Regions from separate parts of the Bradyrhizobium sp. USDA 4454 genome, predicted to be linked through region 1. Evidence: riboswitches for the same ligand, from Rfam matches in the RefSeq annotation. Region 1 holds a riboswitch; each other region holds the start of a gene.
What was found. Region 1 has a riboswitch for cobalamin ahead of metE (5-methyltetrahydropteroyltriglutamate--homocysteine S-methyltransferase). Riboswitches for the same ligand answer to the same signal wherever they lie in the genome.

Region 1 (10,575 bases):
GAGACGGTGTCGCGCACTTTCACTCAGCTTGAGCAGAATGGCGCGATCGCCCTGCCGACCACGCGCCGAGTCGAGCTCCGCAAGGACACATTGTCCAACCGCTTTGCGCAGAACTTCGGCTAACGTGATTTTGCGCTAGCTCCAGGCTGGGCGGCGCACGCCTCTGTGCGCCGAGCCGTGCCGGAAAATACAGCGCAGAAGGACACCCAACGGCGGCTTGGGGAACCGGGCACAAATCGCCGCCATTTTACATTTCCCTCCATGGAGCACCGCAATGATCATCGGTCGCTTGCTTCGAGAGCATCGTAATATCGATCTCCTTTTGGTCGCCCTTCAACGCGAATTGGAGATTTTTGAGCAAGGACATCGTCCGGACTATGAGGTGATCCGCGCGATTATCAGCTATTTCGAGGTTTACCCCGAGGTGTACCATCATCCTCAAGAAGACTTGATCTTTTCCAAGCTCAAGAGGTGCGATCCGGATGCGGCCGCAATGCTCGGCGATCTCGCGCATGAGCATCAGGAAGTCATCGACCGCTTGCACCACTTCGCTCGCGCCATTGATGGTGTCCTGGCAGATCGTGAAGTCCTTCGGCAAGACGTCGGCAAGATCGCACGCGACTTTATAGTACGCGAGCGGCACCACATGATGTGGGAAGAACGGGACTTCTTCCCCGCCGCGGTTGCGGCTTTATCGGCTCAGGATTGGGCCGAGGTCGCTTCCGCCCTCACCGATCATGGTGATCCGCTATTCAGCGAGACAGCTGAAGCGGCTTCCGACGCGCTAAGAGCCCATATTCTACAATTGGAACAAGAAGCTGAGGCCGAACGGAGCGCACTTGCGTTTTCGAGCGCGTTGGCCGGCAACCCGCGGCACAATGCGGAGAGGGATGGACCACGTTGATCGCTGCCGCATCCGGCAGGAAGTGGACATCATTTCATGAGGGCTCAAATGAAGATCGCCTCGCCGGCTTTCAGAATAAGCACGGGCGATATGCTTCTCCGCCCGACGATCGTTTGCTTTAACTGGCGGCGCAAGCGGCATGGCCGACGTTAAACGCGGTCTGATTCGAAATAATCGGCAGTAACAGGCTCGACCATGAGCATTGGCATCGCGCGAAACGGACATTTCTCAGCAGAGCTGTCGGACGTCAATTAATATCCGTTTGCTGCTTCGTTTCGTCTCGTTCTCGCTCGATTTGACCATGATGGGAGGTGCATTGCCAAGAAAGCTCATCCTTGCCGCGCGACCGCTTCATCAAATTCAAAACGTGAGGTATGCGCCGGTGGCATGACCTACCGGCCAGCCCATCAGTAACCGCGATATTTGAGGCAGCGCAAAGCTTACCATGCCCCCGTCCGATAATCGGGCGCCCAGAGAGCGAGAGAGGCATCGCAATGCGACCGGACCTAGCACAATCCTACGGGCAGCACCGAGTACCGCGCTACACCAGCTATCCGAGCGCCCCTCATTTCTCGGCATCAGTTCGGGAGCTCGACTATCAAGCTTGGCTCAAGTCCCTCGACGGCCAGCAGTCCGCCTCTATCTACGTGCACGTGCCATTTTGCCGAAGCATGTGTTGGTACTGCGGCTGCCATACATCTGTCACGAAACGCGACGATCCGATCGCGATCTATACGGCTGGATTGCGCACTGAAGCCTACCTCGTTGCAGAAGCCATTGGCCAACGACAGGCAATCTCTCATATCCACTTCGGCGGCGGCACGCCCACGATCCTGACACCTGAAGCATTCGCCGATTTGGTCGGCTCGTTGCGTTATTCGTTCGCCGTCCTGCCTGATGCTGAGATCGCCGTGGAGATTGATCCCCGCATGTTGAGCAATCCGATGGCCGAAGCCCTTGGCTATAGCGGGGTCAACCGGGCAAGCCTTGGCGTGCAGAGCTTCGACCCGGTTGTCCAACAGGCCATCAACCGCCCGCAGAGCTTCGAACAGACCGCAATTTCGGTCGAGCGGTTACGCCACGCCGGTATTTGCCGGATCAATTTCGACCTGTTGTATGGGCTGCCCGGGCAGACGGTCGATTCGTGCCTGGATACCGTCGGCAAATGCCTCGAATTGTATCCGGACCGATTTTCGGCCTTTGGTTACGCGCACGTTCCGACCTTCAAGAAGCATCAACGCAAGATCGACGAATCGACTCTGCCTAACAGCGTCGAGCGCTATCGCCAATCCGAAATGGTAGCTCACACATTGGTTGACGCTGGATACGTACGCGTAGGCCTCGATCACTTCGCCCTACCGCATGACAATCTCGCTGTGGCGGCGGAGCAAGGCAGGTTGCGCCGCAATTTCCAGGGATATACTGACGATTGCGCAGGCGCGCTTATTGGCCTCGGTGCCAGCGCCATCGGCCGGCTGCAGCAGGGGTTCGTCGCGAATGCTGTCTCAACCAAGGATTATCTCGCTCGCATCACCGAGGATCGGCTCGCGACGGCCAAGGGCTATCTACTGACTGATGATGATCGCTATCGGGCGGAGATCATCGAGCGAATTATGTGCGACATGACAATCGATCTCTCCGAGACGTCTCGCCGTCACGGCAGGGATCCGGATTCGGCCGTTGTCGATCATTCCCGGCTTGAAAGTCTTGTCGCAGATGGTGCCGTCGTGTTCGACAATGGCCGGCTTTCGGTAGCCGGCGGCGCCCGGTTTCTGGTCCGGAGCGTCGCCTCCGCCTTCGACGCTCACCTCGCTCGGTGCGGAGCTACGCACAGCGCGGCTGTCTAATCGTGTGAACGGCGGGCGTGCCAGTCTGGTCAGCCCGCACTTCAGCCACCAGTGAGTTGGCTTATCCGCGGTTCGGACCGATCTCGTGATCGTGGAGCATCCTGTTGTCCATCACTTTCGTGGTCGAGTGTCGATCTGTTCATCCATTCCAAAGAGTTACAAACCTTCGCCAGAGTGGAACGGGACAGACTGCCTGCGCAGCCAAATCAACAACAAATCACTCATGCATTGGTTGCTTGAGTAATGCTTGCTGTCGCGCTTACTCGCATGGTAGCGCCGCTTTAGCGGCAGGAAGGCGCCGTTAATTGCACTTCGCCTCGGTTGACACCAAGAGGGCCGGGCGTCGCCAGCCGCGGTCTTCGCTCGCCTCGGCAATCCGTTGTGAACGCGGCTCATCGCGGACAAACCTTAGTCTAGTTTTCCAATACTCAACTACGTTGGTCGCATACCACAGCATGATTGAGCCACGCTGAGCCGTGCTTTAACTTTGGTTCAGATTTACGGCGAATGTCCTCGCCGGCAATCGGACCATCGGCTGTCCTCCCTGCGCCGGTGGAAGTCGGCGATGTGTCAGCGTCGCTCCCCTCAGACTTAACTTTCGCCCGGCCCGCTAAACGCGGCCGGGCGTTTTTTTGTCCGAGCTCGGTCGAGATGATCGAGAGCGCAAACGCGCTATGAGCGGATCAGCGTCCTGGAGGAGAGAGCCAAGCGCAGGATCAAGGACCTGGCCGATCGGATGCTGCGCGCAGTTGCCGGGCGGCGGCGACCATATTGATCAGCGCCGGGCGAACCTCTTCCCATTTGCGCGTCTTCAGACCACAGTCCGGATTTACCCAAAGCTGCGAGTCCTGCAACCGCTGCCGAGCCAATGTTATCAGCTCCTTCATTTCCCCTGCCTCGGGAATGCGGGGAGAATGGATGTCGTAAACGCCCGGCCCGATTTGATTAGGATATTTGTAGCTCCTGAACGCGTCGAGCAGCTCCATCTTCGAGCGCGACGTCTCGATCGAGATGACATCCGCATCCATTGCAGCGATGGCGTCGATGATGTCATTAAACTCCGAATAGCACATGTGCGTATGAATCTGGGTTTGATCTGCAACGCCTGATGAGCATATCCGGAAGCTATCGACGGCCCATTGAAGGTAGGCCGCCCACTCCGATCGGCGCAATGGCAATCCTTCGCGGAGGGCCGCTTCGTCGATCTGGATCATGCCCGCACCGGCTATCTCGAGATCACGGACTTCGTCGCGGATCGCCAGTGCGATCTGCCGGCAGACCTCGCCTCTTGGAATATCATCGCGAACAAATGACCAATTCAGGATCGTTACTGGTCCGGTCAACATCGCCTTCACCGGCTTACTGGTGAGTGATTGCGCGTAGAGCCACCAATCCACGGTGATCGGCTTTCGCCGCAAAACATCGCCAAACAGGATCGGTGGTCTGACACAGCGCGAGCCATAGGATTGTACCCAACCATTCCTGGTAAATGCGAACCCGGCGAGTTGCTCGCCGAAGTACTGCACCATGTCATTGCGCTCAAACTCGCCATGCACGAGGACGTCCAGCCCAATGTCCTCCTGCCAACGCAGAGCGCGCGCGGTCTCCTCCTTGAGGAACTTGTCGTATTGCTCGTCGCTCATGGCGCCTTGCGCATGTGCTGCGCGGGCGTTACGGACCTCTGGGGTTTGCGGGAAAGATCCAATCGTCGTGGTGGGAAAGGCCGGTAGTCCAAAGCGTTTGCGCTGGATCTCGGCCCGACGGACAAATGGGCTGGCGCGCCGGCGCATGGCCTGGTCAATCGCTCGCATCCGTACCGCGAGATTCGCATCGCGGATCTTTGGTGAAGTCCGACGGAACGTCACGGCCGACTCCGATTCAGCGAGACTTTCAGCAACATTCTGATCACCCGCGAGTGCCCGCGCCAGGATCGCGAGCTCACGCATCTTCTGTACCGAAAAGGCAAGCCAGCTCTTGAGATCGGATGCAAGTCCGGTCTCGAGTTCAACGTCGACGGGCACATGAAGCAGCGAGCAGGATGGAGCGATCTGGACGCGATCCCTGCCTAGCTTCGCGATGGCGGGATCCAGTTGCTGGCGGAGCGTCGACAGGTTCGACCGCCATACATTTCGTCCGTCGATGACGCCGAGAGACATGATGAGGTCGCTTCGCCGGGCAGCAATGATCCGGTCCAACAGGTTCGGCGCGCGAACCAAATCCACGTGCAGTCCGGCAACGGTCATGTTCAAAGCTGTGTCCAGATTATCGCCGAGATCGCCGAAATAGCTCGCGACCATGATCTTGACGTCGGGTACTTCCTTGGCGAGCCGATCGTAGACGTGCAGCAAAGATTTTCGCGCCCGCTCCTCCAGATCAAGGACCAGGCAGGGCTCATCGCATTGAACCCAGTTTGCTCCCCGCTTGGCTAGCTCTTGCAGAACCTCGACATAGACCGGTATTAGCTCGTCCAGGAGCGACAGTGGCTGGAACGCAGGATCCGCACTCTTGCCAAGCTTCAAGAATGTGACCGGCCCGATCAGGACGGGGCGGGTCTGAAATCCGAGGGCTTTGGCTTCCTCGTACTCCTCGATAGGTTTTCGCGAGGACAGGCGGAACGTCTGTCCCCGACGAAATTCAGGGACCATGTAGTGGTAGTTGGTGTCGAACCACTTGGTCATCTCCTGTGCGGGCGCGCCATATCCGCCCGATCCGGGGCTGCAACTCGCATTCTGGCGGTCCCACTGTGAACCGCGGGCCATCTCGAAGTACGTCTTGAGTGAAACCGGCTCGATTTTCGACGCGTAGACTTCCGGGATGGCCCCAACCATGACAGAGGTGTCGAGCACCTGATCGTACAAAGAGAAGTCGTTGGACGGAATGACGGTGACACCGAGGGATTTTTGGCGGGCCCAGTTCGCAGCGCGCAGGCCAGATGCGTCCTCGAGCAATTGCTGTTCACTGATTGCGCCGGCCCAGTAACTTTCAAGCGCGCGTTTGAGCTCGCGTCTTGGACCGATCCGAGGCGTTCCAAGCGTGGCGACCGGAAGGGAGAGAAGAGACATAGCGCTAACCCCGTAGTTGGGGGCAAAGGCCATGGCGGACGCAAGCACGCTCGCCCGAGAGCGGCTGCTTGGCGTACCACCGGGACACCCCGCCCGTGGACGTATATGTGGTCGAGGCAGGTCTCCTGGCTCGCGGGTCATCGCCACTGTCCGGCCTTCCCAAAGCCTCACGGGCTTAAGTGACTTTGTTGGACAGCGGCTCGCCGCTTACAGTTGCGGGGGCAGCGCCGGCCTGTTCACCGGCTTCCCTCTTAGCTCCGGATCCAGCGGGACCGGAGAACCTCTACGATTTCGATTATCTGCAACAGACCTCTTCCGTCAACCTCTCAGATGACTCTCTCACGTCAATGCTGCCATCATCGGTGACTGAAATGGCTATTTGACATCGAAAGTGGACCACGAGTGGAAGCTCTCTCCAATATAGGTCTCAAAGGAATTGTCGAAGGCGCAAGTCGCGCGCTTCGAGCGTGCTGGCATTCGGTCTCTCGGCAGTCGAGAAGGGCCGCCGGGGGCAAAACGCCGCAAACCGTCAGCATGCCCGGCGCGCATGTTGATCTGCGTGCCAACCAATCCTGGTAGGCGACTTGCGGTCTGTGATGCCGATAATGCGCAGGAACGCATATCGATTCGCCTCAACGAACACTGAGAAACCCCGCAATGAAAATGGCTGTTTGGAGCGCCGTTGGCGTCTTTGCTGTCACCATCTTTGCGATCGGCCTGTTGGGGCGATTGGTGAAAGCGTTCATGAATCAATCCGTCAAACAGATGCTCTCGAGAATGTTGAGCAACTCGAGAGGAAGTTAGCGCGATACTTGATCGTTTCTCGCTTGCCGGCCCGATTCCACTGGAAACAGCGGCTCATCCAACCATGAATGCGGAGCCGAAGCAGCTGGACGATTGACTAGATTGCACCATCGTGCGCGTAGGCAGAAAACGCGCACACCATATCATCTGCCTGCCTGACGATGAGCTTCCGAACGATTCCGTACGCCCGGCAGTGATGACCGACTTTGGCATATGATCATTTGCGAGCCGATAGAGATCGCAGGCGTTCGGGTGACAACACCAGACCGGACGGTTCAAGACCTTTCAAAAATTCTTCCCGATTCCTCATTCGTAAATCTGCAACGGCCTTCGCTTGCGCCTCGAGGATCGGCTCCACAAAAGCTGAACAAGCCCGCGCGGATCGGCTGAATGGAAACATTGAAACGAGCGCCGTCGGAAAGCCAACAAACATTGCACGAATCTGGCGCGATTTGCCGGCTATTTCCTGGCACGAAGGATGCAAGCTCCGGGATGCCCAGGCTTCTCCCCCTGGGCAGGTCCAGCACAGCAGATTGAGGTTGTGATTGGCCCACTGAAGTTAGCGGCGCGTGACATCGAGGGGATAGCGCCTGCTCGCGCGGGACATCGCAGGCGCCCGCGTCACGTTGCCGCTAACTTCTTCCAATCGAGGACAGATTGAAGGCTGCCGCTTTGACGCGCAGATCAAAACCGATGGTTCGGCCGTGATGAAGAGAATGTCTGCAAGGCACGTGCATCGTCTCTGTCAATGGCTGATTTTCCTTGCTGGGCTGGTTGCGGCGGCCAGCAGTGCCCGAGCCGGCGAAAACGCGCTCGTCGAACGCGTCAAGTCAACCTGGCGAGCACGAGACGGTGAGACAATCGAGCACATTGTCTCCAAGGTCTCGAAAGTGGCGCACTTCGTCCCTCGAAACTGGGGAATCGCCGAAGGCATCGACCACACTGAGTATGTTTATCTTTCCTGGACCAGACATCAGGATAACAGTTCAGACGAACATTACGTTATTACCTGGAAAGTCGGGACCGACGGAAAGATTGAAGTTGCGTCTCCCTATGCAAAGCCCATCGAATTCGGCTGGCGCGCCCTGGCGCTTTCACTCATCGCCAGTGAAGTCACCGACGGCGAAAAAGACGCAAACCTTGGTTTTCTGCATAATCCGGCCAATTTCAACTTTGTGACGACCGCGCAGGGCAAGCTCGGAGATCTTCTCCGGCACGGCCGTTGTCATATCATCGAACCTGTTGTCGTGGATTACGTTACGGCGGCGAATGACAAGCCGACCGAGAAAGCGCACCGGTGGCGCGTTCTGCTGCTGGTGAACTGCAACATACCAGGCCCCCGCTACTTTACCGAAAATGGGGTCATCACCTTCGAGAAGCGCGAGGGGCACAATTGGGAGCCGCAATCTTTCCTTGCCAAGAGGATTGCGACTTTTCCTCCCGGCTCCTGGTTCCATCACATAGAGCCAAACGAACGGAACGCATTCAAGGGGGTGCGAAAGGCCTCGACAAATGATCGGGATGGCAGCGTTACTCCTTGAGCGCTGAGCGCCTCGGGGCGACAGCAGGCCCATGCGCTGGAGAATTGATGCGCCCAGCTATGCCAGCAGGAGGCAGGCCTCGCTCCGGCCTGCAAGCCCCAATCGGGAAAGCCAGGCATCAGGATGGCTCTTGCCCCTTCAGACGAGTAGCCGCGGCGGAACTGGTACAAAAGCCACATGCGAGCTCTCGCCAGAGCGCCATGCCATCCTTCACGGACCAAGCGAGGCGATGCTGACGCCAAGCCAGATCCGGCGTGCGCGCCAGCGCATCGCGCGACCAACAAGCACCCGCGGGAGCGAGTGCAGCGACGAGACCGGATTAAGAGGGACCCCGGGAACGGGGCAGTGATAGCGACGCCGGCATCCTCGATGGCGGCGGGCCCCTTTCCCGAGTGCCCCCGGCGAGGAGCTCCACAGCCGTGCTGCGAGGGTCGAAGATCGAATTGAGCCTGATCTAAATTTCCTCGCGCGCATTCGTCTGCGCGTCATAGATCTTGATTTGAAGCGTGGGAAAACGCTTCTTTAGTTCTGCTCCACCAGCCCGGGCGCCGTCTCTGGTTGCGAATTCGGCCTTGACTCGGCCGTCGACTTCAAGCGCGTAACAGGAGACCGGCAGTTCAGGGGTGGCCATAACCATTTCAATCCCATTGTGCAGCGAGGCGGTTAAACATGATTATTAGGGTGAGTCGCCTAAGCCCTGCAGCGCTAACTGCCGCAATGCCCTGAGTGCCGACACGTGTTGTGGATTGATTCATCGCTTTGAAATGACAACCACCCCCCACTCGCAATAGGTGCGAGGACGCCTTTGCACCGGCAAGTCCGTAAAACCGGCCCCGTCAGTCCGCACGCTCGCCATTATGCCGAACCGTGCTTTCTTCCGTTCGAGCGCCCCCAAAAGAAATCTCTTGAATCTTACCCAGCGTCAGGTCGTAGGCTGAAAATATAGGCAAGCTTGCACAAATGCATCGTCGAACGATGCTGACCAAATGACGGACCAATGCGGTCAAGCAGTCGGCTGGACGACACCGGATCGTTGGGATTTTGTGAGCTGATGAACCAAGAGCGAAGGGATACCAGGATGAAGTACCGCGTAATGATGGCAGCATTCCTCGCTATCATCGCGTCTCCTGTTTGCGCGGCGAAACTGAGCGGTGCTCCCCAAATCCTCGACGCCAACATGATAGAGATCGAGCAAACGCGAATTCGGCTCTCGGGTATCGAGGCCCCTGAGACCGATCAGATTTGCCTGGATGCTCATGGTCGGAAATGGGCCTGCGGGGTAGCTGCTCGTGACGCCCTTATCAACTACTCGAATGGACGAATATGGGATTGTCAGACCGCAGGAGTAGACAAGTACGGCAGGTCTCTCGGCAGTTGCTTTATCGAGGGCCAGGACGTGAACGCCTGGATGGTAAGCTCCGGTTGGGCACTGTCATTCGATCCATCCACCCATGTTTACGTCGTCAATGAGGTGGTGGCGAGCAATGCCTTTGCCGGCTTGTGGTCGGGGGCGTTCATCACCCCCTGGGACTGGCGCCACCGCAACAAGAGCACGATTATTGTCGGCGCGAGCTCGGTGCCGAACAAGGCCCAGGAGCTCCTGCTCGGATCCGCTTTGCTATCTGACCCACCCTCGCCCGACTGCCTGATAAAGGGCACCGTCGACGGTACTGGCGAGCGCACGTATCACTCTCCGGGGCAAATCAGTTACGGACAAATCGACATGACGAAGAAGCCGGCTGAACGCTGGTTCTGCAGCGAAAAAGAGGCCGAAGCCATGGGGTGGCATAGAGCCGCGCGATAGGTGTCCTACCATGCATGCAAACCATACACAGAGCACTCCCTATCCGGCCGACGTCGCGCCTTCGCGCCGCTCGCTGTTGCTGTTCGCTGTTTCGGCATTGGTCGTGCCGTTTGCCGGCAACATTGTCGACGCGAACGAAGCGACAGCACCGCCGAAGCTGGATAACCTGCTCTCGCCCGATGCTGCGCTGAAGCGGCTGATGGAGGGTAACGATCGTTATATGCAGAGCGTGTCGCGAGGACGCGATCTGGAACGCGAGCGCCGACTTTTAGTCAATGGTCAGAATCCATATGCGGCGGTTCTGAGCTGCGCCGATTCGCGGGTAGCGCCCGAGCTTGCCTTCGACTGCGGACTTGGTGATTTATTCGTATGCCGCCTCGCCGGTAACTTCGTCAACGATGACACGCTAGGTAGCCTGGAGTATGCGGTTGCTGCACTGAACACGCCGTTGATCCTGGTACTCGGTCACGATCACTGCGGCGCGATAGACGCCACGATCAACTCGCTTGACGAAGGCAAGCCGGCGCCGGGACATATCCGCTCCATCGTCAGCGCGCTCGCGCCTGCCGTAAGAGGGGCGCGCCACCAACCAGGTGACAGCTCTGCCGATGTG
Region 2 (10,575 bases), 6.3 Mb from region 1:
CTTACAAGATTCCGGCCGGCACGCTGCCGAGCGTCGCCAACCGCATCAAGATGGCCAAGACCAGCAACGTCACCGTGATCGTCGAGGCCGGCGGCAAGCTCTACAGCGCAAGCAAGGAAATCAAGGTCACCGTCGGCGGCTGCGGCGGCTGAGTTCAATCGAGGAACAGTCAAGATGGCATCGAGCATTCGCGTGCGCGCCACGTCAAACGGCGACACCACCGAGGTGCAGGCGCTGATCCAGCATCCGATGGATTCCGGCTTCGTCAAGGACGCCAAGGGCGAGATCATCCCGCCGCACTTCATCCAGGTGCTGACCTTCGAATATGACGGCAAGCCGGTGTTCGTCGCCCACTGGGGCGGCGGCGTGTCGAAGGACCCCTACGTCAAGTTCGCCTTCAAGGGCGGCAAGAAGGGCGACGACCTGAAGGTCAGCTGGGTCGACAACAAGGGCGCAACCGACACCGCCACGGCGAAGATTCAATGACGGGGCGCCTCGCAATCCGCGCAGCAACGGCCATGCTCGCGCTTGGCGTGCTGGCTTGTTCGCCGGCGCGCGCGGCCGACAGCGTCGATCCCGCCGCCGACAAGGCCGCGTTCCAGAAATTCTTCACCAGCAAATTCCCCAAGCTGAAGCTGGAGGATTTCGTCAACGGTCCGTATTCGATGAATGAGGACCTGCACAGGCAGTGGGAAGAGAAGGAGCAGTTTCCGCCCTACGAGTTCTCGCTCGAGGCCGGCAAGGAGATGTTCGCGACGCCGTTCAAGAACGGCAAGAGCTACGCCGACTGCTTTCCGAACAAGGGCATCGGCATCCGCCAGAACTATCCCTATTTCGACGAGAAGGAAGGCAAGGTCGTCACGCTCGAGCTCGCGCTCAACCGCTGCCGCGAGGCCAATGGCGAGGCGCCGTTCTCCTATGTGAAGGACGACATGGCGGCGCTGACCGCCTACATGGCCTTCACCTCGCGCGGCAAGCCGATGGACATCAAGATCCCGAACGATCCGCGCGCGCTGGAGGCCTACCAGAAGGGCAAGGAGTATTTCTACACCCGCCGCGGCCAGCTTAATTTCTCCTGCGCCACCTGCCACATCCAGAGCCCGGGCGAGCGGATCCGCGCCGAGGTGCTGGCGCCGGCGCTCGGCATTTTGAACGCGATGCCGATCTACCGCTCGGAATGGTCGGGCATGGGCACCACCAGCCGCCGCTTCACCACCTGCAACAGCCAGATCCGCGGCGTGCCGCTCAATCCGCAGGACGACGAGTACCGCAACCTCGAATACTATCTGTCCTATGTCAGCAATGGCCTGCCGATCTCGGGGCCGGGAGCACGGCCATGAGCGCAGCCGTCCGAGCGGTCGTCGCGGCGTCAGCCCTGCTGATTGCAGCGGCATCCGGCGCCCTCGCCGCCTCCGAGGCCGACTACCAGGCGGCCTATGCCGCGGCTGAGGCCGCCAACAAGCAAGCAGGCTCCCTGCGCAACCAGTGGACCACGACGGCCGCGACGCTATCAGCCGCAAAAAAGGCCGGTGAGGCTGGTGATTTCGACACCGCAGTCGCCCTGGCCAAGGAGGCCGAGGCGCTGGCAAAGGCATCGATCTTCCAGGCCACCAGCGAAAAGGAACGCTGGAAGGACATGGAAGTTCGTTAAAGGCGCGCTGCCAGGGGCCGCGCGGAGAGAGCGATGATCATCCGCCGCCGGGATTTCTTGAGAGGGTCAGTCGCCGCGACGCTTGTGGCCGGCCTGCCCCGCTTTGCGCGCGGCGCGGATACCGCCAGCGTCTACGACCTCGAACGCTTCGGCAACGCCCGCATCGTGCACATGACCGACACCCATGCGCAGCTGAAGCCGGTGTTCTTCCGCGAATCCAGCGTCAATATCGGGGTCGGCGCGATGGCCGGCCAGCCGCCGCACCTGGTCGGCAAGGCGTTCCTCGACCGCTTCGGCATCCGGCCCGACAGCGCCGACGCCTATGCCTTCACCTGCGTCGAGTTCGAGAAGGCCGCCGGCCGCTTCGGCCGGCTCGGCGGCTTTGCGCATCTGAAGACCTTGGTCGACAAGCTGCGCGCCGACGTCGGCGACAAGCGCTCGATCCTGCTCGACGGGGGCGACCTCTGGCAGGGCACGGGCCTCGCCAACGCCATGAACGGCGCCGACATGGTCGAGGCCGCCAACCTGCTCGGCATCGAGGCGATGACCGGGCATTGGGAGTTCACCTATGGCGAGCAGGTGCTGCGCGACAATCTCTCCCGCTTCAAGGGCGAGTTTTTGGCGCAGAACGTGTTCCTGACCGAGGAAGCCGCGTTCAACGACGCCAAGGCGTTCGATCCAGCCTCGGGGCGGGTGTTCAAGCCGTCCGTCATCAAGGAGATCGGCGGCCATCGCGTCGCGATCATCGGCCAGGCCTTCCCCTACGTGCCGATCGCCCATCCCAAGCGCTTCACGCCGGACTGGAAGTTCGGCATCCGCGACGAGGAGCTGCAAAAGCTCGTCGACGGCCATCGCAACGACGACAAGGTCGAGGCGGTGATCCTGCTGTCGCATAACGGCATGGATGTCGACCTCAAGCTCGCCAGCCGCGTCACCGGCATCGACGTCATCCTCGGCGGTCACACCCACGACGCGATCCCGATCCCGATCACCGTGACCAATGCCGGCGGCGTCACGCTGGTCACCAATGCCGGCTCCAACGGCAAGTTCCTCGGCGTGCTCGATCTCGATCTCGCCAAGGGCAAGGTCGCCAATGTCCGCTACCGGCTGCTGCCGGTTTTCGCCGAGCTGTTGAAGCCCGATCCCGCGATGCAGGCGCTGATCGACAAGATGCGCGAACCGCATGTCGATGACTGGAGCGACAAGCTCGGGACCGCCGATCGCCTGCTTTACCGCCGCGGTAATTTCTCCGGCACCGTCGACCAGTTGATCTGCGATGCGCTCTTGAACGAGCTCGACGCCGAGATTGCGCTGTCGCCCGGCTTCCGCTGGGGCCTCACCACGCTGGCAGGTCAGCCGGTCACGATGGAAGACGTGCTATCGGAAACCGCAATCACCTATCCCGAGACTTACGTCGCGACCATGACCGGCAGCCAGATCAAGGACGTGCTGGAAGACGTCTGCGACAATCTGTTCAATACCGATCCCTATTATCAGCAGGGCGGCGACATGGTCCGCGTCGGCGGCCTCGCTTACACCTGCACGCCCGGCGAGAGCGTCGGCAAGCGCACCTCCGAGCTGAAGCTCGGCAACGGCAAGCATCTCGAAGCCGGCAAGCACTACAAGGTCGCGGGCTGGGCGTCGGTCAACCAGCAGAGCGGTGCGCCGATCTGGGATGTTGTTGCCAGACATCTGCGCGCCGGCCGGCCGCCGAACCGCAACGAGCCCGGCGTGACGCTGAAAGGCGTCGAGGACAATCCGGGCATCGCGAGGCGCGGATGATGCGGCGCACGCTCCTCGCGGCGCTCGGCTGTGCTGTGATCGCGCTGGCGGCGCCGCCCGCCTGCCGCCGCCATTCGCACACCATACAACCGTCACCCCCGTGCAACGGCTTTGCCGTTGTCGCTGGAGGGCCCGCGTAGCGGGCGTCTCGAAGGATGCACGGCCCCAATGTTTCCGCGTGCCAATATGCCTCGCGGAAGGAGCCGGGCCGTCGACCCTTCGAGACGCCGCTTCGCGGCTCCTCAGGGTGACGGTCAGAGATTGAACTCAGGGGATGGATTTGCTTTGAACAGACCAAATCCATGGAATAATATCCTCTCCATGACTCGCACCGGAGAATGGGTAAGCCGTCATGATCTTTCGCCAGCTCTTCGACAGCGTGTCCGGCACCTACAGCTATCTGCTCGCGAGCCGTGCCGGCGGCGAGGCGCTGATCCTCGATCCGGTGCTGGAGAAAGCCGATCGCTACTGCAAGCTGTTGCAGGAACTCGATCTCCGCCTGGTGAAAGCCGTCGATACCCACCTGCACGCCGATCACGTCACCGGCCTCGGCGAACTGCGCGACCGCACCCAGTGCATCACCATCATGGGCGAGCAGAGCAAGGCCGATGTGGTCTCGATGCGCGTTGCCGATGGCGACAGGGTGACGATCGAGGGCCTCTGCCTCGAGGCGATGTACACGCCCGGCCACACAGACGATTCCTATAGTTACTTGATGGGCGACCGCGTCTTCACCGGCGACACGCTGTTGATCCGCGGCACCGGCCGCACCGATTTCCAGAACGGCAGCGCGCGGGCGCAATATGATTCGATCTTCAACCGCCTGCTCAAGCTGCCGGAGGAAACCATGGTGTTCCCCGCGCACGACTACAAGGGCGACACCGTCTCCACCATCGGCGAGGAGAAGCGCTACAATCCGCGGCTGCAAGTCAAATCGATCGACGATTATGTCGAGCTGATGAACAACCTCAATTTGCCGAACCCGAAGCTGATGGACGTCGTGGTGCCCGCCAACATGCATGTCGGCCTGCACCAGGACGAGCTTGCCAAGGAAGGCCTCTCACTCAGCGCGCGCGACGCGATCGCAAGCCTCGGCCGACCCGATATCCTGCTGGTCGATCTGCGCGAGAGCGCCGAACGCGCCAAGCACGGCACGCTCGCCGGCGCGCTGCACGCGCCCTATCCGGGAATCGGCGCCGGCCTGCTGCCCGGCGGCATGCTGCGCGAAGTGGCGGCCGCGACCGGCCGCCGCGTCGTGTTCTTCTGCGCCTTCGGCGAACGTTCGGCGATGGCGGTGGCCGCTGCGAAGAAGGCGGGACTGGCGAACACCGCCCATATCGAGGGCGGCATCGATGCCTGGAAGAAGGCCGGCGGGCCGGTGGTGATGGGATGATTCTGTAGCCGCAGGAAAGTATTTCACCGTCACCCTGAGGTGCGAGCCTCTTCGGCGAGCCTCGAAGGGCGACGGCCCCACTTCCTCCGCGAACACCAGGATGCATCCGGGCCGTGCATCCTTCGAGGCTCGCTCCGCTCGCACCTCAGGATGACGGAAAGCGGGGAGTCACCGCGTCACGCGCTGCAATTCTTCCGTCAGCCGGTCCAGCGCGTCCGCCAACATCACGCCGCCGCACACCGTGAGCCGCTCCGGCAGCACGATGCGCTTGCGCTCCGGATAGAGGCGCTCCAGCGCCGGATGCAGCAGGAAGGCGCGGCCCTCATCCTCGGCGCGATCGCCGGCCTCCGACACCAGGATGAAATCCGGCTGCAACTTCACGATGGCCTCGAGCGAGGCAAATCCGCCTGCACCGAGGCCGAGTTCACCCGCCGCATTGGTCAGGCCGGTTGCCGCCAGCAGCGCGTTGATGAGGCTCTGGTCGCCCGGCACGAAGCCGCGCCGCTCCAGCGGCAGCACGCGATAATGATGCGCGCCCGCCACCATCCTCGCCCGCGCGATCGCCGCATCGAGGCGCGCGATCTCCACCTCGGCACGATCCGGATGCCGCACCACATCGCCCATCGCGCGGATCTGGTCCCTCACCTCGTCCAGCGTGCGCGGCACGGTGAATTCGACGAGATGCAGCCCGTTGGCCTTGAGCAAGTCACGCGTCGCGCGTTTGTCGAACAGGCTGACGACGACGATGTCGGGTTTGAGCAGCAGCACGTCTTCGGCGCCGCCGGACAGAAGCGGAAAGTGTCGCGCCTGCTCGGCAGCCCAGGATTGCCAGGCATCGCGCGAAAAGCGGCTCAGGCCAATGATCTGGTCCGGGTCGGCCAGCGACAGCACGAGCTGGTCGCTGCAAACATTCATCGAGACGATGCGCGGTCCGGCGGCGGACACGGCACCACACGACACGATCCATGCCGCCGCGGCCAAGGCTGCGAGACGCCACGCGCGCATCAGACGTCGGCCCAGGGCACGATGACCGCCTCGCGCTCGAATTCAGCGCGGTAGGCACTGATCCGGAACACGCTCGCGAGGACGCTCCCGGACAACGCTTCCACCGGCGCGCCTTGTGCCGCCAGCCGCCCCTCCGACAGCACCAGCACATGATCGGCAAAGCGCGCGGCCAGGCCGAGGTCATGCGTCACCACGATGACAAGCACGCCGGTGTCGGCGACGTCGCGCAGCTTCTGCATCACGTCGATCTGGTGGCGCGGATCGAGCGAGGCGGTCGGCTCGTCGGCGAGAATCACCGGCGCCTCGACCGCGAGCACGCGCGCCAGCGCGACGCGGCTGCGCTCGCCGCCGGAGAGCTCGGTGACGCGGCGATCACTGAACTCCGTGACGTCGACCGCCTGCATCGCCCGCAGCACCGCCTCCATATCCTTCGGTGACAGCCGCGCCGGATCGGTCGCGCCATGCGGATAGCGGCCGAGCGCGACGATATCGCGCGCCGGCAACGGCCAGTGCACCATGTGTCCCTGCGGCAGATACGCAAAACGTTTCGCCCGCTCGCGCAGCGGCAGCGAGGCCAGCGCATCGCCGCCGATCCGGATCTCGCCGTCGGATGGAATCAGTCCGGCGAGCGCGCGCAGCAGCGTGGTCTTGCCGGCGCCGTTCGGTCCAACCAGCGCGACCAGATGGCCGGCAGCGAGCGACAGCGAGATATCGTGCAGCACCTTGCGGCTGCCGAGCGAGGCATTGAGCGCGGTGGCGGAGAGCAGCGTCATGCCACGCCTCCACCGAGCGCGCGGCGCTCGCGCATGATCAGGTAAAGGAAGAACGGCACGCCAATGATCGAGGTCAGCACGCCAACCTTGATATCCGTGGTCGAGGGGATCATGCGCACCGCGATATCGGCCGCGAGCAGCAGCGCCGAGCCGGTCAGCGCGCTCGGTACCAAGAGCCGCGCCGGATCGTGCCCGATCACGGGGCGCATCAGATGCGGCGCGACGAGGCCGATGAAGCCGATCGTGCCGGTCACCGCGACCGCGCCGCCGACACCGAGCGCCACGCCCGTGATCACCAAGAGCCGCAGCCGTCCGACATCGAGGCCGAGGCTCTGCGCGGCCTCCTCGCCGAGCGTCAGCGCGCGGAAGGCGCTCGCCTGGCTGAGCAGGATCGCCGCGCCCGCGACGATGAAGGGCAGCGCCAGCGTGACATGCTGGAAGCTGCGGTCCTCCAGCGAGCCGAGCAGCCAGAACGCGATCTCCAGCACCACGAAGGGATTGCTGGAGAGATTCATCACCAGCGCGGTCGCAGCTCCCGCGAAGCTCGAGATCGCAAGCCCGGCAAGAATCAGGATCAACAGCCCGGCATTGCGGCCGGCGATCGCGAGCAGCGCGAAAACCGAGCCGAAGGCGGCGATGATCGCCACCACCGGCAGCGCGTAGGACCGCACATCGGCGAGGCCGAGCGCGATCACCAGCACCGCGCCGAACGCCGCCGATTGCGGCGCGCCGAACAGCGACGGCGAGGCCAGCGGATTGCGCAGCAGGCCCTGCAGCGCCGCGCCCGACAGTCCGAGAATGCCGCCGATCGCGAATGCCAGAATGGTGCGCGGCAGCCGGATCTCGCGCACGATCACCTGCGCGACGTCGCTGTCGCCCCCGAACAGCGCCTCGATCACCGCGAGCGGCGGCAGCCGCACCGGCCCGATGCCGAGCGAGACCACGCACAGCAGCAGCACGAGCGCGAGCAGCGCCGCGGTGGCGCCCCACCGCCGCCGCGCCGCGACCTCGGCCGCCAAGGCAAAATCCTGCACGCTCATCTCATCCATGCTCTTACAGCGATCGCCGTGGCAGACAAGCGACACCCGACAAAAACCGTGGCCGTGCGGCCGGTGCCCGACTTCCGCCGGATTGACTTTGCTGCGCAGCCGAACCCTAGATGACCATGACGGTTCTTTCATGAGATGAAAAGGGAATGCGGTACGGGGAAACTTCCCCAACGCCGCGGCTGCCCCCGCAACTGTATGCGGTGAATCCTTCGTCACAGGCCACTGGGAATCTCGGTCCTGGGAAGGCGACGAAGGGTAACGACCCGCGAGCCAGGAGACCTGCCGTCAGCCGTGGTCACACGCGAGGATGCCGGTCGGGGAGTACAGGCATGAGCTTCACCTGATGCGGCAAGCACGACGGTGAGGCTGCTTCGCGGTGACGTGCCACTGACGTTGCCGAGGTCTCGTCCATGTTTTCCTTCCCACCCGATCGGCGCCGCGCGCTTCTGCTCGCGTCGACGATGATCTTGCCGACGATCATCGTCTCAACGGCGCGGGCGCAGCAGGCGCCCGTTCCCGATCAGCTGCCGGCGATCGAAGTCAGCCGATCCGGTGACCAGAACGTTACCCGCGCCAAACCGCCCGCTGACGAGACCCCGGCCCCGCGGCGCCCGGCGCCGGGCACCACCCAGAGCAGCCATGCGGGTAGCGGCGCCGGATCGAGCTCGGCTGGAGCCGGCACGGCCACAGGCACCGGCGGCAGCAGCGGCGGCCGCCAATTCGCCGGCATCGTCGGCTCCTCCTCGACCGTGATCACGGCCGATGACATCGCGCATTCGCCGTCGCAATCGCTGCCCGAGATCCTCGCGCAGGTGCCGGGCGTGCAGTTGCAAACCCCCTATGGCGGGCCGAACGGCGCCAAGACCTCGGTCGACCTGCGCGGCTTCGGCGCGTTTGCGACCGACAACACGCTGTTCCTGCTCAACGGCCGCCGCCTCAACGACGTGGACAAGGCCGGCTTCGATCTCACCACGATCCCGCTCGATTCGATCGAGCGGATCGAGATCACGCGCGGCAACAGCGGCGCAGTGCTGTACGGTGACAACGCAGTTGGCGGCGTGGTCAACATCATCACCAAAACCGGCGCCGGTGGTCCGCCGGCCACGATGCGCGCCGAAGCCGGAGTTGGCTCGTTCAACACCCGGATGGCCGCGGTCTCCGCCGCGCTGAGTGCAGGGCCATGGTCGACCTCGTTCTACGGCAACGGCATCAAGTCCGACGGCTACCGCGTCAACAATGCGCTCGATCAGCGCAACGCCATCGGCACCGTCAACTACACGGCATCAGATTTGACCGCCTTCCTCACCGTCACCGGGAGCGACCAGAAGCTCGGCCTGCCCGGCGGACGGCTGGTCGATCCGTCGATCGGCGTCAACGAGCTGCTGACCGATCGTCGCGGCGCGGCGACGCCGTTCGACTACGCCAACCAGCAAACCGCGAGCGTCACGACCGGCTTCACCAAAACACTGGTGAACGGCGTCGACCTGATCGTCGACGGCGGCTGGCGGCAGCGCGAGACGCAGAGCGGCTTCTTCGGCACAGTGCCGACCATCAGCTTCGCCTCGACCTACAATGACGCGGCGTTGCAGACCTGGTCGCTGACCCCGCGGCTCAGCGCCAAGACCATGATGCTGGGCATGCCGTCCACGATCCTGACCGGCATCGACTACTACGATTCGACATTCCGCGAGGCCCGCGGCGCCTATCAGGGCGTCGACCCCACCCACGTCTACAACATCGGGCAGCAGAGCGTGGCCGGCTATTGGCAGCACACGCTCGGCCTGCTGCCGACCACCGATTTTTCCTATGGCGCGCGCGTGCAGAATACCAGCGTCTCGGCGCGCGATCGCTACGATCCGAATGCGCCGTTCGCCTTCGACACCCAGGCCGCGCCCTTCGACAGCAACGAGACGCAATACGCATTGCATGTCGGCGTCGAGCATCGCTTCACCAATATTTTCTCGGTGTTCGGCCGCGCTGCGCGCGCCTTCCGCACGCCCGATGTCGACGAGCGCGTTGCGTCGGGGCCGGCCTTCGATCCGGTGACATTCGCCCCGATCCCGCAGAATTTTCAGCTCAAGACGCAAACATCTGAAGACGTCGAAGCCGGCTTCCGGGTCAAGACCGATCGCTTTCAGGTCCAGACCAGCATCTATCTGATGGATCTCGATAACGAGATCCATTTCAATCCGGTGCTGTTCTACAACGTCAACCTCGATCCGACCCGCCGCTACGGCTCCGAGACCAGCACGTCACTCAAGGTTAGCGACACCGTCACCTTGCGCGGCGGCATGGCGATCGCCCGCGCGGTGTTTCGCGAAGGCATCTGGGCCGGCAACGACGTGCCGCTGGTGTCACGCACGACCGGCAATCTCGGCGTGACCTGGAATATCTGGCAGAATTATCTGGTGTTCGACGCTACGGTGCGGGCCTGGAGCTCGCGCATCATGGACAACGACCAGGCCAACACCCAGAGCAAAAATCCCCGGCAACGCCACCGCCGATATCAAGCTGAGCGGACAGGTCGACCGCTTCTTCTGGTCACTCAGCGTCAACAACCTGTTCAACGCGCTGTATTACGACTACGCCATCGCAAGCACGTTCACGGAAGGCCGCTTCTCGGCCTACCCGCTGCCCGGCCGCACCTACATGGTCAGGGCCGGCGCGACGTTTTAAAGCATGATCCGGAAAAGTGGGGACCGGTTTTCCGAAAAGATCATGCTTAAACAAGAGAGAGTGTGGCGGGATGTGAGCCCACCACACCCTTTCCTCACATGACGAGTGCCCGCAAACTGGGATAGAATTCCGGCACAAGATTTGATCCGCGCAGGGGAAACCGATGGCCAAGGCCGGAAGGATGAGCAAGGACGGCGCCAAGAGCAAAGAGAAGACTGACGACAAGTCGAAGGTGCCTCCGCCGCC
Region 3 (10,575 bases), 240 kb from region 1:
CTCGAAGCTTGTCGTCGGGACCACCGAACTCGTGAACCAGGGCGAATTCATCTGCGAACTGCCGGATGGCGCTAAGTTCATCTGGTAAACGAACAGAACAGCGCAGGGGGGCGCGCTTCGAAACCTTGATCCGTTAACCGTGCAAACACCTTCGCACGTCATGACGGATGGTTTCGATCGTGAGAGATGGCCAGATTGTTTCTGGCCGTCTTTTCCTGAGCACATCGAGTGGACGAAATTGCTGTCTCAAGGTACCGTAGGCCATCGATCCTCATTGAACCTCACCTATCGGAAGATCGGCGGTTCCGGCTATCCTCATATTGTTCGCGGACAGGCCTCTCATTTGAACATTCCAGGCGGGTCTTTCCAAATTACGTCCGCAGCTGGCCCGCGATCCTGTGAGGATTGAACCCGATCAAGCTGATGGCCCGCGATAATGACGCTTACTCCTCGGCCGCCCGACAATGTGCTCGTATCATGCATGCCGCGTCTTTTTGGTCCTTTCATCTGAGAGTTTCGTGCTCCCAAACGTGGTCACAGTGATTGAACCATCCCGCTTAAGATCGTGCCGCGACTACCGCGGTGCGTTTGTACACCTTAAGCTCTCGTTTGAACGCAATTCTTGATTTTTCAGTTTTCCATTTGGGGTAACGATTCAGCGCAGACTTCCACTCTGAATCGTCACACGCCAAGCCCACTGAGACCGGGGGCGCACGCAGGGACGACGTTGCGGAGGGGGTCACTCAGCCCTTACAAGCGCAGCGCGGAAGGCTGGGAGACGGCCGCGGCGAGCGCAACGGTCCTCTTGGGCGCCGGGGGCGGAGCCCCTCGCGAGGGGCAAATCGAAGGCCGGGGTGGGAGGCTCGGCGCGCGTCGAGCCAAGTCGGCGAAGCCGACGCGCCAACTCGATAAATTGCTTATTCGACTAAGGTAAGCCCAAGGCGGCGCCGATCGATCTCGTCAAGAGTTGAAAGCCACATCTCCTTTTTTTGCGATGGAAGAAAGTAAAGAACTGATCTTCCTCGGAAAGGAACGATCTGTTTGTTAGAGTCGATCTCCGCACGCGATACGCTCGTTAAGTTGTCCAAAATTCGACTAATGAATATTGTCCTAATTGGGTCTCAGCGCATCTCTCGCGTATGTACGTGCCGGCGACGTTAAAATGCCGTCGTTGTCGGAAGATTGTGAAGACGCCCGAGACAGAAAGCACAATCACCAACGGCCAGGCTGCTATTGAGATGATTGTAACGCAGGTTGTGTGTCTAGGAGTGAGAGCAACCAGCTTGGAGCAGGAATCTTGTACGAACTGGACTGACTAAACTAACCATGGGGCAGCCCAGCGCTGTTGCCGGCGAGCCGATTTAAAGCGCCAATGGGCTTTTTGATCCACCAGTGGCTTCGCTCGCGTGGTTGCGGAGACCGCAGCATCAAGATGAGCCGCTGCGGACAAGCTCTCCTGCTAGGATCGACACCTTAGTATGTCGGGAAACAGACAAACCCAACACAAACGTCATCGAAACTGTCGACTATTGCTTGGCACGAAGAATGCACATCCTTAGCCATGCCTAGGGGCGTTCCGGGCATGGCTACCACCGCAATTTGCGGCCATGGCTGGCCACTGTAGTTAGTGACCAGTGACATTAGGCAGACGGCGTCTGCCGATACCGGCGGGCGTCTTGTCGCGTCACCGCTAGCTTTAAACGGCGTGAATAGCGAGTTTGTAATGGGCTTAGAGCAGAATGAGCGGGACGCGCTGGAGAGGACGGGGAAGACCTCGGAAGATGAATGCAGAGAACAACTTCGCGGCCCGGCTCCTTGACGCCGGACGCCTAGCAGCAATCGCACGTATACGTGGCCTAAAGGCAGATGTTTCATACTACGTCGGCGAGGCGCTCAAGGAGCTTTGGCGGACCAGATCACCGGAAGAAGCAAAAGCGATCGCAGAGCGTTGGGTCTTATGGGACGCAAAGGGCAAGCCTTGGCCGCGCATGCCCCCACTGGAAAACGTCGTCCCGTTCAAACGGACCGGCGCGGCCGGGATGCCGAGGACGCCCTTGCAAGCAATCCGCGAATGGTTCGAAAAACAAGATGAGGACGTGCGATGTGAAATCGCCGGCATGGCGGCGCTTTTGATTTTCGAAGGTGACCACCTTCTCGACTTGAGCAGCAAGGAATGGTGCGACCATTTGCGCCGATGGCTCAGTGAGACGGGATTACCAAACCATAAGGTCATCGGCCGTGCTCTGACGTTTCGCACCTGTTTCGAGTATTTCTCGGAGAGCAGGTTCACCGAAGCGGCGTGGATGCGATCCAAAGAGACCGCCGTGAAAATCCTTGCAGATGCTGGCCTTGACCCAACCTCCGAAGCTGCGAGTCTCGCACCTATTGCCCAAAAAGTGCTGGAGACCTTGCCCGCGCGAAAATGCCGCTGGATCGAAGTAGGCAAGTCCTGGAGCAAACTCGTCGATACCAGACTGGCACCCCGGGCCATCAGGGTTTGGAGCGCCTCGCATATGGAATAAGAAGGCAGCGCCTGAATGTGTGCTCGGCGCGGCGCCCCAATATAGCAAGCTGACGGAGTCGTCATCCGTCTCGAAAAAATGAGCCAACACCTGCGGGACAAACGACAGAATACAAACCAGACCGCCCACAGCGAAGAGAAGAAGCGCTGCGCAGAATGCGACGTTGTAACCAAGTGGCAAGCTGGCCTGGCTCGTTAGCAGGTTCATCGTACCGATGATCCAAGTCGAGGAGAACGTAAGAAGGGCGGCATTCTTGGTTTCGGCGAACTTGACGAAATCGATGGTTCGGACAAGTCGCATGGAGAGAGTCTTCTCAAAGGCTCTTCTTAATCGTCCTTCATGAGCTTTCGCCTACCGCGTGGACGGCGTCCATCTCTATGCCGACATTCTCAATATGAAGGACGTGTTGGCCGTCACCGACGTTGAAGGCGAAGATGTCCAGCGGCGTCTTTGAAGGTCTTCTCCGCGCTCGCGGATACAGTTTGCCGAGCTCTCTTCTGATGCGCTTGCGGTCTTAAGTTCTCTAAAAGCAAACGCTTCGATGTGATTTCGCGGCCTGAGTAGCCGTACAAGGTGCCAACGAGCACCTCACTCAGTCAAATTGCGGCCGATGAAATAGAAGAATGCGGCCTCCGGGTAAGCTTTCGGCCGTGTAGGGCTGACCGTGGATCAAAAAACAGGTCATGGGGACGCCCTGGCTCGGCAGAAGACCCAGGTCTTGGAGCATGTCGATCACGAAAGGCGAAGCCTCTCGGGGGCCGTCCCTCCAGTCTGGGCCGAACAACTCTCCGAGTTCAGGCATTTGCGGGGCCGGCTGATGGCTCCATGCCGAAGCCGCAGACGGCAGTGGAAGGTTTGGCTCCAGTGTCGAAGGGGCGTCCTTTCGTAATTCGAGCGTGGCGGGTGGATTCAACCCGGATACAGGGCCGCTATAGATATGCGGGGGAGCCGTCGGCGTCACAAGCGCAGCTTCACCCCGCAAAACGAACCCAGGGTGGTGGATAAGTTGAACGTCGTTGGGCCCTCTCGGTCCCAATACGGCCGTGTAGCGTTCACCGGCAATCTCATAGTTCATCACCGGATTTTCCGCATCAGGCAAGAAGTCCCAATTACCCAACTGAGAAAGCATCATGTCGGGTGCCGGCTGGGTGCAATGGGAAAAGTCCTTCGGCACGGCGAATGAAACATCAAACGTGTCGCCGACGGCGAGAGAGCGCAGATGAATAAGCTGAATATCATTGTGTCCTCCGGGTCCTAACACGGCAGTATAGGGCTCGCCGTGAATGTCGTAGGTCTTCACCGGCTGCGTCGCGTCCGGCAACAGTCCCCAATGGCCCAGTTTGGAGCGCATCATATCCGGCGCGGGCTGGTTGCCGTGGGAGAAGTCATCTGGAACGACCAAAGAAGCATCAAAGCTTTCGCTGGCTGGGAATGGCGTTGTGGCCGGGGCGGCACCGCCTTGGTCCATCGTCCGTGCGAGGTATTCTTCAGAGGCAAGGTTCCGCAGTCGCGAGTTCGGCTGCGAGGTTGCAGCATCGAGAAACTCTTCTCGGCCGGCACTTTCAATGGGCAGGTTGGCAGTTGACTCCAGTTCCCGCAAAAACTCCGGCACAATAAGATCGTCCGCGACCAGGAAGCCCTCCAGATCCGCGGCTTCGAAAAGCTGTTTCTGGGCTATGCTTTGCACGGGCGAAGGGACGACCAGATTCACCCGCGACGCCGGTTCCGGTGCATCGAAGGCCATCCCCGGCAGCAAATCATCTCGATCGATGCCATGGAAAAGCGCCCCTTGGTCGGCGCTTTGCAGGTTCGAATGGGAGGCTGCGCTCATCGTTCGCCAAAGCGCCGATTGATCGTAGGGTGCGGCTGCCATCAGGCTCTCGCGATCCGTAGCATCGAAAAGCTCTTCCTGAGCAAAACTCTGTACGGACGAGAAAGCGGGGGCGCGCATTCCCTGCCAAAGTAACGGTGCATCGAAGCAGGAGACCGCAAGCTCTCCGCTCCGCGCCGCGTTGTCGAAAAGCAGATCCTGCGCGACACTTTGTGGGGGAGAATGAGCGGCCAAATCCATTTCACGCCAAACCTCCGGAGCATTGAGATTGCCAGCCAGCAATACGCCCTGATCCGCAGCATTCTCCAAAAGCTGGTTCTCGACAGTCAGCATGGACGAACGCACGGCCGGCTGAGTTGGCGGATGCGAGCCACCTCCTTGTCCTTCTAAATTGTCCTGCCTGACGCCCGCGCGATAGTCGCGGAGTCTGTTCAAAGCGTAGCGGAGTTTCGTGTCTTTCGGGAACAAAGTATCGGCGTGACCGCGCAACTTGTCGGCACTGAGCCTGGCAATGGACAGGGGGCGGAGAGCTGACGCCAACTTCCGAAGACTGCTTGCGTAATTTCCGGCCGTTTTCGCGTCGATCCCTCGACCGAAGCCTGCCTCGGCGGCCTTCCTAATGAGGCGTTCGTCTTCGTCCGATGGACGGTAATGTGTCGCGGTGATCCGAGCGGCGGCGCCAGGCTTGCGGTAGCGGCTGACCATCGACAATGCTGGGGCGATAACCTTATCGTTTGGCAATAGCTTCTTGGCGCAATCGAGCAACGTATCATCATCGAGGGCTGCCATGGATTTGCCATCCTCCTTCAGAGCCTCAGCCAACTTGCGAAGGCGGCGATCGTAAATGCTGATGGTTGTCGGCCCGGGCAGTGGTCCTCGCTCGAGGGCCACACCAGACGCTGCCTGGATCAGGCGATCGTCTTCCTCACTAACATCGTAAAGCTGCCTGTGATCATATATAGGCCCCAGCTGTTGCACGTCTGCGAGCTGCTGCTCAAAGTGGACTTGCTGCGGTTGCGGTTGTTCCACGGTTGTCTCAGACGCAGCGGGACGATTACCGGCAGGGTTGATATTGTCAAATTGGTTCATGGTCGCGTCTCCGCTTGCATCGGTCTCGGCGCCTCGGTACTAGCGGTGGCTGACCAAAACCTGACGTGGCCCCCAAGCACGACAGAGAATGATAGCGAACAAGGGCGGCACCCAAGGCGATGGTGTGTGTTCGCGTCGCGAAAAGGAGAGCGCAGGATGACAAATCCTTCAACTGAGGTTCGAACTGAAATGCGATGCGAGGACCTCGATCCAACGCTCAGCTCGCGATCGCGAGGATCCCAGGCCTGTCATCGTGATGATCGGTCTGCCATTGGCCGAGTTCGCGATTGATGAGAGGAGAGCGTATCGCTCCTTCAGCCGGATAATCCCTCCCCCCATGAGAACGGTCGTCGGCCAATACTGTTTGCGCTATGAGCGTCCTATTGAGCGGAAGATCAGCGTACAATGTCGCAGTTGATTCTGCGGCAGAATCTCACGATGCGCAGGTGATGACCTTCCGGGGAACGAGTTGTCGGATGCCCACATCGCACGGTTTGTGGGAGCTGACGGCACCGGCGCCGCCGTGTGCGGGTTTTCTTGGGACGATCCGCAAGTCGATGTCGTTGTGATCGATCGTGGATGAAATATTCTGTAGCTATTCACCTGGCTGAATTGCAAGCGCAACGTTGGTCGAGTCAAGGCGGGCATGTGGGGCAGGCCCGTTACGCTCTCTTGTACTCTCGAAACTTCCATTGGAGAGCGGTGTTGAATTGCTGAACACGGCAAGGGCTTTTGGATCAATCGAGAGGCACGAGATCAACCGCGAGGCCGAATCGTTCGTCATCCTGCCGGAAAAGCATCTACCACCTCCAGTCGCACCAGTTGAACATAGGCGATCCTCGGGGCTCTCTTACGGGCGGGCCCCGGCTCGTGCATTTCGCCGAAGCGCGCTCTGATCCGCCTTCTGGCACGAGTCCAGCTGGTGCGGCGAGCTTCCATTGGTATCGCCATTCCTCACAGCGCGCGGGCAGGGGCCCTACAGCATTCCGGCTCCGGTTTGGCAAATTCACACGTCCTGCAAAGTAGAAAGCCATCCGTACCGTTCATGCGGTCGGCGATTTCGCTAAAGATCCGGCCTTCGAACAGATCTTCGTACTCGTCGCGCAAAAGATTCCCAATGACATGACGCCGCTCAAAATCCATGCAGCACAAGGTAACATCGCCGTTTGGAAGAAGGACATTCCGATGTTGCTGTTTCCCATTGCATGTCAAAGTGCCGGCGATCGGCTGCCGCGGGGTGATCATTTTCGGATCTATATGTCCTCGCCTGCTACTCAGCGGCCGCAAGCGTTGCAGCTTTTTGGCGGGGATTACATCGGCTAGATCAGGATGGATTTTACCCAGGATCACAAATTGAATCGAGGGAATGTTTGCCTCAATCAGTCGGCGCATGACATTGATGTAGTTTTTTCCGACGAGGCGGCTGTTCATATAAGTGCCATCGTCGGGAACGTGCACGACGAAAGTCTTGAATCGGAGCATTTGCAGACGTCGAACGTCAGTCCTGTTCATTCCAACAAGGGTCGTGAAGATCCGGACGTCGTGGCCGCGTGCGTAAGCATGCTCAACCATCGTGCTGCAATGCGGATGCAACCAGGGTTCCGAATATCCGGAAAAACTAATGCCAGTAGCTGTCGGTACGCGTGAGAGACATTGCTTGAAATCCTGAACACCCAGATGCTTGGCTTGGGATACGGGCCTTTGGCGATCTGCAAACTTGTCCTGGGAGCAATAAGAACATCTGACGATGCAGCCGGTGGTCGTGGTTATCTCCAATACCCGATGGCCGGGCTCAACCACACGCAACTCTTGTAAGACCCTAGGGTATGCCGTCATGTATCTGGTCCTTTCAGGTGCCGGAGCAGGCAATTGCCGCAGATCGAGCGCAGCTAACGCAGCGTCGCGTCTTGCCTGAAACGATCGCAACCGGAGTTTGGACGTTGGGCCAGATGCCTTGAATGAAGCCCGTGCCTTGCCACGCTGGTTTCGACAACAGGCTACAGGAGGACCCGTACGGCGCTCCTCTCTCTGGGTGTCGATTGCCGCCTACCACCATGTCTGCGCCTAGCATCCTCCTTTCCTCCAGAAACACGTCAGCTCGACAGCTCTTAATGTTGTCGAGGAGAGCCGCAAATCGGGCTCCGGGAGGTGCTCGATCCTGAGGACCACATCATCTCCGTGTCGCCGGACCGCGCAGTCAATCGCCGACATGAGACCGCCCAGAGGCGACATACGTTGTTCCGATCGGGTCCGAAATGCCAAGCTTGTTTGCCAAACAGTCGTGGCTTGCGCCGAATCCTGCAACATGACGTCGGGTACGATTCAAGCGCGTCGGGCGTGATCCAGCACGGCCCTGGAGGCTTTCGCGCGTTGCGAAGAGTGCTCTGGGTCGCGATGAGAGGCGCGAACGATCCGGAAATCCTGATGGACGCGGCCGAGTAGGACCAACCTGACTTCTTTGGGCACCGAACAGTAGGCGAAGCCTTTATCGGCAGATCGCGAGAATGGGCCAGACAATTGGTCCGCTACAAACATGCACCGGGCACGTGCCGAATTGATCAGAAGGGCGGCGACCTAGATGCGCCGCGACCAAATCGATCTGCTATGCGCGCCGAACAGCAGCTGTACTGGCTAGAAAGATATTGACCAGGCGATCTCGGTGGGACGGACCTGCTCCTTCATTGTGAGACAAGGCTTGCGCCGACGGTAAATTCACGAAGGGAGCCGGTTTCGTCGCGCTTACAGCGGCTTAGCCGCTGCGAGCTCGATGAGCTTTCGTGTTCTTCAGGGCCCTCAGCCGTTCGAGCAGCGAGATCGCGCGGGGAGCGTCGTACGTCGAGGAGCTGACTGCGTCGGCTACGTCCATGATAGCTTTCCAGCGCCTTAGACACGATTTCATCTGGATCGTTGACGCTGATAGCTTCGAAGATCTTGAGCTGAAGATCCGCTCATACTCATCGGAACGGAAAAAACGGTCTCAGAGCCTTTGGTAGGATCTACGTTCCAGATCAGCATAGACTGATGAATGGTCGGCCGGATTTCTGGATTGATTTGCCTGAACAGCCACAGGTGGACGTGTATGGATATCGGAACATACCGGTGCTCGGCGCCGGCCGCTCCATTCATTGACTTCGCGGTGTCCTCTTCTGAAGCTTGATGTACCCCAAACGAGACTTGACGAATCTCGGCATGTGACGCCTAGATGTAGATCTGTCATGGTTCTTCCATCCTTTATCTTGTAGGACAGGAAGCTAAGAGGGAACCCGGTGCGCCGAACGGCTACTCCGGGGCTGCCCCCGCAACTGTAGGCGGTGAGCGGTTGTCATCATGGGCCACTGGCGCAGAAACGCGCCGGGAAGGTCGACAGCCGCAGCGACCCGCAAGCCAGGAGACCTGCCGCGACAGAACAAACGTCCTCGGGCGGGGTGCCCCGGTGGAGCGCTTGCACTGAGGGACGTTTGTCTCCCTGCAAGTCGTCCGCGGCCCCGGCTCCAAACATCGCGGGGTTGCCGATGTCGCCGTCTTTTGATTTCGATCAACAGGGTCACCTCGTTACACCATCCAGTGTGCGGGCAGCGCACGCACAGGCAGAGCTTGCCCCGCTTCAGCGGTCTGTTGCGCAGCCTCCATCGCTGGCCCCGCTGCCGCGTCCCCTCGCGCCAGCTCCAAAGCCGTCTGACCTTGCCCTTGATCGATCGCGCGACAGCCTCCTGACATCGTTCGGCAAGCTGACATTGACCGACCGTTATCTGCTCGCGGGCGAAGGCGTCCAGGACATGTTTGCGCGGGTATCGTGCGCGTTTGCGGACGATGTTGCACATGCTCAGCGTCTATATGATGCAATGTCCCGACTGTGGTTCATGCCGGCGACGCCGGTGCTCTCGAATGGCGGCAGCTCGCGTGGTCTACCCATTTCATGCTTCCTCAATTCGGTCTCGGATTCGCTCGAAGGTATTGTCGGCGTCTGGAACGAGAACGTCTGGCTTGCCTCCAACGGCGGCGGCATCGGTACCTACTGGGGGAATGTTCGCTCGATCGGCGAGAAGGTGAAGGGCGGTGTCACCTCGGGCATCATCCCGTTTATCCACGTCATGGACGGCCTGACGCTGGCGATCAGTCAAGGCTCGTTGCGGCGGGGCTCGGCGGCAGTCTATCTCGATGTCCAACATCCCGAGATAGAGGAGTTCCTTGAGATCCGGAAGGCGTCCGGCGACTTCAATCGTAAGAGCCTCAACCTGCATCACGGCATCAACGTTACTGACGAATTTATGCATGCCGTGCGAGCCGGGACAGCGTTCGCGCTTCGCAGTCCAAAGACCAGCGAAATGGTTCGCGAGATCGACGCTCGCCAGCTGTGGCAACGTATCCTTGAGAACCGGCTGCAGACCGGCGAGCCTTATCTCTTGTTCATCGACACCGTGAACCGCGCCCTTCCCAAGCACCAGCGCGACCTCGGCCTCAAGGTCTCAACCTCCAATTTGTGCAGCGAAATTACCCTGCCGACCGGCATCGATCATCGCGACGAGGAGCGCACCGCGGTGTGCTGTCTCTCATCGCTCAATCTCGAGACATGGGACCGGTGGAGCGAGGAGCCGGGCTTCATCGAAGACATCATGCGTTTCCTTGACAACGTGCTCACCCACTTCATCACGGTGGCGCCGGAGGGCATGAGACGTGCCCGCTATGCTGCCCTACGCGAGCGCTCCGTCGGCCTAGGTGTCATGGGCTTCCACTCGTTCCTTCAGGCCAAGGGCATTCCGATGGAGAGCGTCCTGGCCAAGTCGTTCAATCTGAACATGTTCCGGAAAATCCGGCGTGATGCCGACGCGGCGTCGGTGACGCTCGCTCGCGAGCGCGGCCCTTGCCCGGATGCGCTGGAACGCGGCGTGATGGCGCGATTCAGCCATAAGATCGCAATTGCGCCGACCGCCTCGATCAGCATTATCTGCGGCGGCACGAGCGCTTGCATCGAGCCAGTCCCGGCCAACATTTACACCCATAAGACATTGTCTGGCGCCATCTCGGTGCGCAATCCGCATCTCGCCAGGGTACTCACGGCCAAGGGCGCCAACACCCCGGCGATATGGCAGTCGATCATAGCGCACGAGGGATCGGTCGCTCATCTCGACATCC

Region 2: linked by a shared signal. The riboswitch ahead of ACVIW0_RS37525 (TonB-dependent receptor) and the one ahead of metE (5-methyltetrahydropteroyltriglutamate--homocysteine S-methyltransferase) in region 1 are both predicted to bind cobalamin.
Region 3: linked by a shared signal. The riboswitch ahead of ACVIW0_RS06860 (ribonucleoside-diphosphate reductase subunit alpha) and the one ahead of metE (5-methyltetrahydropteroyltriglutamate--homocysteine S-methyltransferase) in region 1 are both predicted to bind cobalamin.

What each region holds. Positions count from the first base shown of each region.
Region 1 covers NZ_JBTRCN010000001.1:1,703,649-1,714,223, reverse strand. Annotated here, with positions in the region: gene ACVIW0_RS07730 (helix-turn-helix domain-containing protein) at 1-123, shown strand, start outside; gene ACVIW0_RS07725 (hemerythrin domain-containing protein) at 275-904, shown strand; gene hemN (oxygen-independent coproporphyrinogen III oxidase) at 1,399-2,751, shown strand; gene metE (5-methyltetrahydropteroyltriglutamate--homocysteine S-methyltransferase) at 3,468-5,813, opposite strand; cobalamin riboswitch at 5,912-6,113, opposite strand; gene ACVIW0_RS07710 (nodulate formation efficiency C protein) at 7,244-8,158, shown strand; gene ACVIW0_RS07705 (hypothetical protein) at 8,613-8,789, opposite strand; gene ACVIW0_RS07700 (thermonuclease family protein) at 9,237-9,962, shown strand; gene ACVIW0_RS07695 (carbonic anhydrase) at 9,973-10,575, shown strand, end outside.
Region 2 covers NZ_JBTRCN010000001.1:8,043,328-8,053,902, forward strand. Annotated here, with positions in the region: gene soxY (thiosulfate oxidation carrier protein SoxY) at 1-152, shown strand, start outside; gene soxZ (thiosulfate oxidation carrier complex protein SoxZ) at 175-486, shown strand; gene soxA (sulfur oxidation c-type cytochrome SoxA) at 519-1,340, shown strand; gene ACVIW0_RS37495 (hypothetical protein) at 1,337-1,651, shown strand; gene soxB (thiosulfohydrolase SoxB) at 1,685-3,433, shown strand; gene ACVIW0_RS37505 (MBL fold metallo-hydrolase) at 3,786-4,826, shown strand; gene ACVIW0_RS37510 (ABC transporter substrate-binding protein) at 4,995-5,831, opposite strand; gene ACVIW0_RS37515 (ABC transporter ATP-binding protein) at 5,831-6,604, opposite strand; gene ACVIW0_RS37520 (FecCD family ABC transporter permease) at 6,601-7,644, opposite strand; cobalamin riboswitch at 7,757-7,954, shown strand; partial or broken gene ACVIW0_RS37525 (TonB-dependent receptor) at 8,064-10,329, shown strand; gene ACVIW0_RS37530 (hypothetical protein) at 10,493-10,575, shown strand, end outside.
Region 3 covers NZ_JBTRCN010000001.1:1,466,456-1,477,030, forward strand. Annotated here, with positions in the region: gene ACVIW0_RS06840 (VirK family protein) at 1-88, shown strand, start outside; gene ACVIW0_RS06845 (hypothetical protein) at 1,782-2,522, shown strand; gene ACVIW0_RS06850 (hypothetical protein) at 3,115-5,442, opposite strand; gene ACVIW0_RS06855 (radical SAM/SPASM domain-containing protein) at 6,397-7,278, opposite strand; cobalamin riboswitch at 8,642-8,857, shown strand; gene ACVIW0_RS06860 (ribonucleoside-diphosphate reductase subunit alpha) at 8,955-10,575, shown strand, end outside.